2 regions of the Gordonia insulae genome follow, and region 2 is predicted to be linked to the other one. Evidence: riboswitches for the same ligand, from Rfam matches in the RefSeq annotation. Region 2 holds a riboswitch; the other holds the start of a gene.
The links. A riboswitch is a leader RNA that binds a small molecule or an ion and turns the genes downstream of it on or off. The one in region 2 is predicted to bind cyclic di-AMP.
Positions count from the first base shown of each region.

Region 1: linked by a shared signal. The riboswitch ahead of D7316_RS01160 (C40 family peptidase) and the one ahead of D7316_RS10805 (transglycosylase family protein) in region 2 are both predicted to bind cyclic di-AMP.

Region 1 covers NZ_CP033972.1:225,663-228,865, forward strand. Annotated here, with positions in the region: gene D7316_RS01150 (DEDD exonuclease domain-containing protein) at 1-1,181, opposite strand, end outside; gene D7316_RS01155 (hypothetical protein) at 1,426-1,656, shown strand; cyclic di-AMP (ydaO/yuaA leader) riboswitch at 1,765-1,945, shown strand; gene D7316_RS01160 (C40 family peptidase) at 1,960-2,664, shown strand; gene D7316_RS01165 (C40 family peptidase) at 2,816-3,203, shown strand, end outside.
Region 2 covers NZ_CP033972.1:2,387,167-2,390,369, reverse strand. Annotated here, with positions in the region: gene D7316_RS10820 (MogA/MoaB family molybdenum cofactor biosynthesis protein) at 1-218, shown strand, start outside; gene D7316_RS10815 (molybdenum cofactor biosynthesis protein MoaE) at 218-664, shown strand; gene D7316_RS10810 (DUF6328 family protein) at 661-1,158, shown strand; gene D7316_RS10805 (transglycosylase family protein) at 1,345-1,983, opposite strand; cyclic di-AMP (ydaO/yuaA leader) riboswitch at 1,989-2,184, opposite strand; gene D7316_RS10800 (MoaD/ThiS family protein) at 2,436-2,684, opposite strand; gene moaA (GTP 3',8-cyclase MoaA) at 2,691-3,203, opposite strand, start outside.

The DNA.
Region 1 (3,203 bases), 2.2 Mb from region 2:
TTGCACCCGCCGATCTGCGGCCCACCCACCGACTCCGATCGACACCAGTGATGCGACGCCGAACCCAATCGTGTTGTACAGCTGCGTAATCCGGCCGCCTGACCGATGAGGTCGGCGATGGTCGCGGCGGTCGTCCGGTTGCCGATGGGACCGAGGGCGTCCTCGGTCGGCGTGCGGGAGACCTTCAACCGCGGAAAGCGTTCGCCGGTGAGCACGATCCACCAGCCGCGGTGGGGCTGGGTCGATCGGCGGTTGTAGGCGGGCGCGTGGGCGGCAAGCAGGCGCAGTTCGCGGACGCCCGCCTCGAGCGCGTGGGCACACTCGACGTGATCGACGCGGGTGGCCAGGTTCACCATCTCGCCGATCCGTCGTCGGGGATCGCTGCCGGTGAAGTAGGAGAGCACCCGACGGCGGAGGTCGACGGCGGTGCCGACATAGAGGACCTCGTCGGACGGTCCGCGGAACAGGTAGACACCGGGGCGCGCCGGGAGGTCGCGGGCCAGGGTGCGTTTGGCCCGCAGTCGCGGGTTCGACCGGGGTAGGTAGGCGGTGAGCTCCCGATAGGTCCCGACTCCCTGGTTGCCGACCCGCTCGAGCAGCCGGTGGAAGACCTCCACGGTTGCGCGGGCGTCGTCGAGGGCACGGTGGGTGGGCCGTACGGAGACGTCGAACAGGTCGGCCAGCGCCGACAACCGGACCGTCGGTGCCTCGTCGCGGGTGAGGATGCGCCGGGCCATGGTGACCGTGCAGAGACTCGCGTTGAACGGCCAGTCGATGTCGAGCCGGGCCGCGTTCTGGCGGAGGAAGCCCATGTCGAACCGCGCGTTGTGGGCCACCAGGATGGCACCCCGGGCGAACTCCACGAACGACGGCAGCACCTGCGCGATGGTCGGAGCGTCGCTGACCATCGCCTCGGTGATGCCGGTGAGCGTGACGATCTGGGGCGGGATGAGCCGGCCCGGATCGACCAGGGTGGCGAACTCGCCGATCACCTCTCCGCCGCGGATCTTCACCGCCCCGATCTCGGTGATGCGATCCTCCGTCGGGCTGCCGCCCGTGGTCTCGAGGTCGACGACGACCAGGGTCGTGTCGAACAGCGAGCGGTCCGTGTAGTCGTCGCCGCCGTTCTCGAGGTCGGCGAAGGTCAGTTGACCGCCGACCGATTGTGCTGTGAACCCCACGGACCGAACATTAGTTCGATGTAACGACAGATTCTGGTGTGACAGGCGGGAAAGCTGGGTTCGGGATCGCGGAGACGCGTGACTGTCGGTGCCCCTCCCTAGTCTCCCTTGCATGTGACGCACTGAGCCGAAAGCCCGTGATTCGGCCCGGCGACATACCACCAGCACGCAAGTGAGATGGAGATCACAGATGTACATCGACTGCCAGTCCTGCCCGGGTCGCCCGGCCGCCTGTGACGGATGCATGATGCAGGTACTGTTCGACGCCCCCAACTGCGAAAACCCGACCTCCGAAGGTGGAGGAAAGGTTACGAAAACCACCCGTTCAGGGGACGCCGAGATCGACGCCGCGATCGATGTGTTCGTCGCCGCTGCGATGGTCTCCAGTGCGTCTGCAATATCTGCAAGAAATGGAAAAACTGCAGCTCAGGGCGTAGTTTCCGGCCGCAATCTGCGAATTCTGCGGGCCGGGTGACCTGACCTGGAAATTCGTTGCCTCAACGCTCGGTGGACAGACCCGCATCAGATTTCGTAACCTTTCCGAGACCTTTGCAGAGCGTCCCGCTCCAACAGGAGTGGTCTGGATAGGTCACCGCTCAATCGCCTTCTGGGCGAACCGGGGAACCACCAGTTTTCGGAGCGATCCGAATCGGGGTGAATCGCGCATGCCCGCCGACGTTCACGCGTCGTGTGGACCTACGCGTAGGGCCATTCTTCCGGCCCGAACCCGACAGCTAACTCGGTAGGCGGTCGAGGGAGAGCAAGGAGAAGTCGCTTCGTGGCCAAACATCGTTTGGAACAGCCCAACCGCGGCAGCAAGGTCGCCAAGCGTGCGGTCGTGGCCGGGTCGATCACCGTCGGCTCGTTCGCCGCTGTCGCCGGACCGGCACTCGCCGCGCCGGTGCACGTGCCCAACGTCGGCACATTCGAGCTTCCTGGGGTCGATACGAAACAGATCCCCCAGCAGTTCCAGGAACCCAAGGCACCCGCCGCGAAGGCCACCCCGGCCGCGAAGTCGCCCGGCGCCAACGTCCAGATCCCGAACCTCGGTTCCTTCACCGTGCCGGGTCTGAACGACAACCAGATTCCGCAGCAGTTCAAGCCCAAGGGTGGCGGAGCCATCTTCGGCGCACAGCCGACCGCAGCCCAGAAGGCCGTGCGCGTGGCCGAGAGCAAGATCGGCGCCCCGTACGTCTACGGGTCCGCAGGCCCCAACGCCTTCGACTGCTCGGGTCTCGTCTACTACTCGTACAAGCAGGCCGGCAAGACCATCCCGCGCGACAGCTACGGTCAGCTCGGCGGAGGCACCCCGGTGGCATCGCTCGCAGCGGCCAAGCCGGGCGACGTGCTGATCTTCAACGGCGGCGGCCACGCCGGGCTCTACGTGGGCAACGGCACCTTCGTCCACGCGTCGACCTCGGGTGTCCCGGTGAAGCGCGACAAGGTCAACAACTGGTCGCTCACCGGGATCCGGCGCTACTGAGCGTTCGGGCCGATGACGATGTGAGGTCTTAGTTTGGGCGGGTCACGCGAATGTGCGTGATCCGCCCAAACCACACACCCGGGAAACGGGATGATGGTCCAGACGGTCCATCTCCGAACCGGGTGGTCGGGGGGAAAGCGGTGGAGGAGAAGTGACAACCGTGGTTACCAGTTGGTCGGCCGCACGGAAGCGGTCGGTTCCCGCGATACTCGTGGCAGCGGTGACGGCGCTCGTGGTCTCCCTCTGCCAGTTGGGCGCGACGGCAGGCGCCGGCGATGCCACGGCGGTGCCGGTCCGGACGCCGGATCAGCTGCTCGTGCAGTACAAGAAGCTGAGCGACGACGCCGAGAAGTCGACCGAGGCGATGCACAACGCGCAGATTGAATACGACAAGCAGCGACGCATCGTGGCGACCGCGAAGAAGGCCTCGTCGACTGCGGATCGCACCCTCGTCTCCACGCAGCAACGTCTTGACGGCTATCAGGAGCGGGTCGACTCCGTCGTCCGCGCCAGTTACAAGGGCGCCCGCGTCAACCGCC
Region 2 (3,203 bases):
TGCTCGACGTCGAGATCCCCGGCCTCGCCGACGCAATCCGTTCGGCCGGCCTCCCGAAGGTGCCGACGGCGATCCTGTCGCGGGGTGTGGCCGGCGTGGCGGCGTCGACCCTGGTGATCAACCTGCCGGGCTCGACCGGCGGCGTACGCGACGGGCTGTCGGTGCTCGACGGCGTCCTCGACCACGCACTCGACCAGATCCGCGGAGGTGACCACTGATGCCCGACCGTGTCGCGCGGGTGGTTCGAACATCGTTGTCCGAGTCGGCGATCGACCTGGCCGACCACGAAGCGTCGGTCGTGGACGCCGCCGGCGGCAGCGCCGGGGCGGTGGTCGGCTTCGTCGGCGCGGTCCGCAACCACGATGGCGGACGCGACGTCACCCGGCTGGTCTACTCGGCCCACCCCACCGCGCCGACCGTGCTGGCCGAGGTCGTGGAGACGATAGCCGCCGAGGCCACCGGCGTACGGGCGGTGGCGGTCTCGCACCGCGTCGGTGATCTGGCCATCGGTGACGTGGCGTTCGTGGTGGCCGTCGCCGCCGATCATCGACGGGCCGCCTTCGAGACCTGCGCGCGACTCGTCGACGAGGTCAAGGCGCAATTACCGGTGTGGAAACATCAGTTCTTCGGCGACGGCACCGATGAATGGGTGGGTTCGGCGTGAGCGGGCCGCCCGGGGACAGCGCGGAGCCGGAACGGCACGAGACCCGGGCCGAGCGCCTGGATCGGAACTGGGCCAGCCTCCTGCAGGAACTGCGGGTGGTCCAGACCGGCGGGCAGATCCTCACCGGTCTGATGCTGACCATCCCGTTCCAGGAGGGCTTCGAGGAGCTCACCCCGCGTCAGCAGCACATCTTCGTGATCAGCCTGGTGTTCGCCGTGCTGTCCACCATCACGCTGATCTCCCCGGTGGCGCTGCATCGGATGCTGTTCCGACGTCACGCCGTCGACCGGCTGGTGAATCGGGCTCACCTGCTCACGCTGATCGGCATCGGGCTGCTCGGCGTCGCATTGACCGGGGTCGTCACCGTGATCTTCGACATCGTGTTCGGCGGCTGGGCAGCCATCGCGGCCGCCGTCGCCGCGCTGATCGTGTTCCTGGTCATGTGGGTGGCGTTGCCACTGCGCGAACGCCACGTGCTCACCCGCCGCGACTGAACGTCACGGGTGAACGTCCCGGGAGGCCGTCCCGGGAGGACGTCGCGGGACCGTTCGGAGAATGGAAAAGGGCCCCGCACGGATTGACATCGTGCGGGACCCTTCGAACTGGGGCCATCAGCCATATTCCCCGTCGGTCCGCCGGCCGTGACCGGCCGGCGTCACCTCGACGGTGACTGCTGCGACTCAGGGAGTCGGCAGCTTGTCCTTGTTCTGGTTGAACAGGTTGATCTGATCCGGGGTGAGTTCGTAACCGCTCTTGGCAGCCATCTCCCAGAGGTTCTTGACCTCGGGCGAGATCTTGCCGTTCTCGTGCGCCTTGTCCACCGCGGTGTCGAGCTGCTTCTTCACGTCACCGGTGCTCTTGGCTTCCGGGGTCGCGCCCCAGTTGAACGGTGCGGGCAGCTGCGGGAGCTGCAGCTTCGGAGCCTGCTCGGGAGCGCTGCGCGGGGTCGAGGCCGACAGGCCCGTGCCGCACACCGGCCATGCACCCTTGCCCTGGCTGCCCAGGACACGCTCGGCGACGACGATCTGCTCCTGCTTCGAGGCCTGGTCGGCGCTCGGGGCGAACTCGGTGCCGCCGTGTCCGGCCCACGTGCTCGGGCTGAACTGCAGGCCGCCCTGGTAGCCGTTGCCGGTGTTGATGGCCCAGTTGCCGCCCGACTCGCACTGGGCGACCTGGTTCCACTCGGCGTCGGTGGCGGCGTTGGCCGAACCGGTGCCCAGCATCGCAGCTCCGCCGCCCAGGACGGCTCCGGTGAGAGCGACCTTGGCGAGGGTCTTGGTGGTCGTGGCTGTCGTCGGTTTGCGATGACGTCCGGACATGGTGGTGTTCCTCTCTCCACGCGCCTACGAAGTCAGCTGTCGGGTTCGGGCGAGAGGTGCCCGGTCTCGGCCTGACGTGAATCACGCCGGGACTTAACCCCAAGGACATCGAATCGGTGTCGCAGTGATCCGATGCCCGGTCTCTGTACGGAGGGTGGGTCCCCCGTCCTCGCTCCTAGATGTTTCAGGTGCGTCCCGTAGCGGAGCGAGGTTCGGCGCGGCCGACGGGACGTTATGCATTTGGTTACTTGCTTGTGACCCCCGAGGGCGTCGTTCAGTCACAGTACGACGTCTGCGTGCGCGAATCACGTTGTTGGCAAGCCGATTTTCGGGACCAGAATGGGTCTTTCGACCCAGATTCGGAGTCATCCCTGCTCACGGGGCGATAGTCGACTTGTGTCCATCTCGTTATCGTCCCGTTATGTGAGGAAGCTCACACGCGCGATGTGGCGTCAGCCACCGGCAAACGGGGGCAACACGTCCAGGGTCTTGCACGGGCCCAATCGGACGGCCCGATCGCAGACGGCGATCGAGTCCCGCAGATACGACGACCGTGCCAGCACGCGCTCGAGGTCCGGGTTGGTGCCGGCGAGCGTCGTCTCGAGTTGCCCCAGGGTCGCGTCGTCGTCGACGTCGACGACCGTCGATTCCGTGCCTGCCGCGGCGCGTGCGGCAGCGAAGTACCGGATGGTGATCTGCATCGGGTGTCAGCCCCCGATGGCCGACATCGGCCGGTCGGGTTGATGGAACTCCGGACCGTTCACACCATGACCCGCTGCCTTGACCCACGCGTTGCCGCGCCAGAGATCGGCGATGGCGGCGTCGAGGCGATCGTCGTCGAGGCCACCGCGCAGCAGGGCGCGGAGATCGGTCTCGGATCGGGCGAACAGGCAATTGCGCAGGGCGCCGTCGGCGGTCAGCCTGGTGCGGTCACAGTCACCGCAGAACGGTCGGGTGACCGATGCGATCACCCCGACCCGGGCCGGGTCGCCGTCGAGATCATGGCCGTCGACCAGCCAGGTCGCCGCGGGAGCGCTTCCGCGTGGCCGTGGGTCGGGCAGCAGGGTGAAGCGCGTCCGCAGCGCGGCGAGGATCTCGTCTGCGGTGACCATCGTCGAACGGTCCCACCGATGATCGGCGTCCAGCGGCATCTGTTCGATGATGCGCAGCTGGTAGCCCTGCTCGAGGCAGAAGGCGAGGAGATCGGGCAGTCGGTCGAG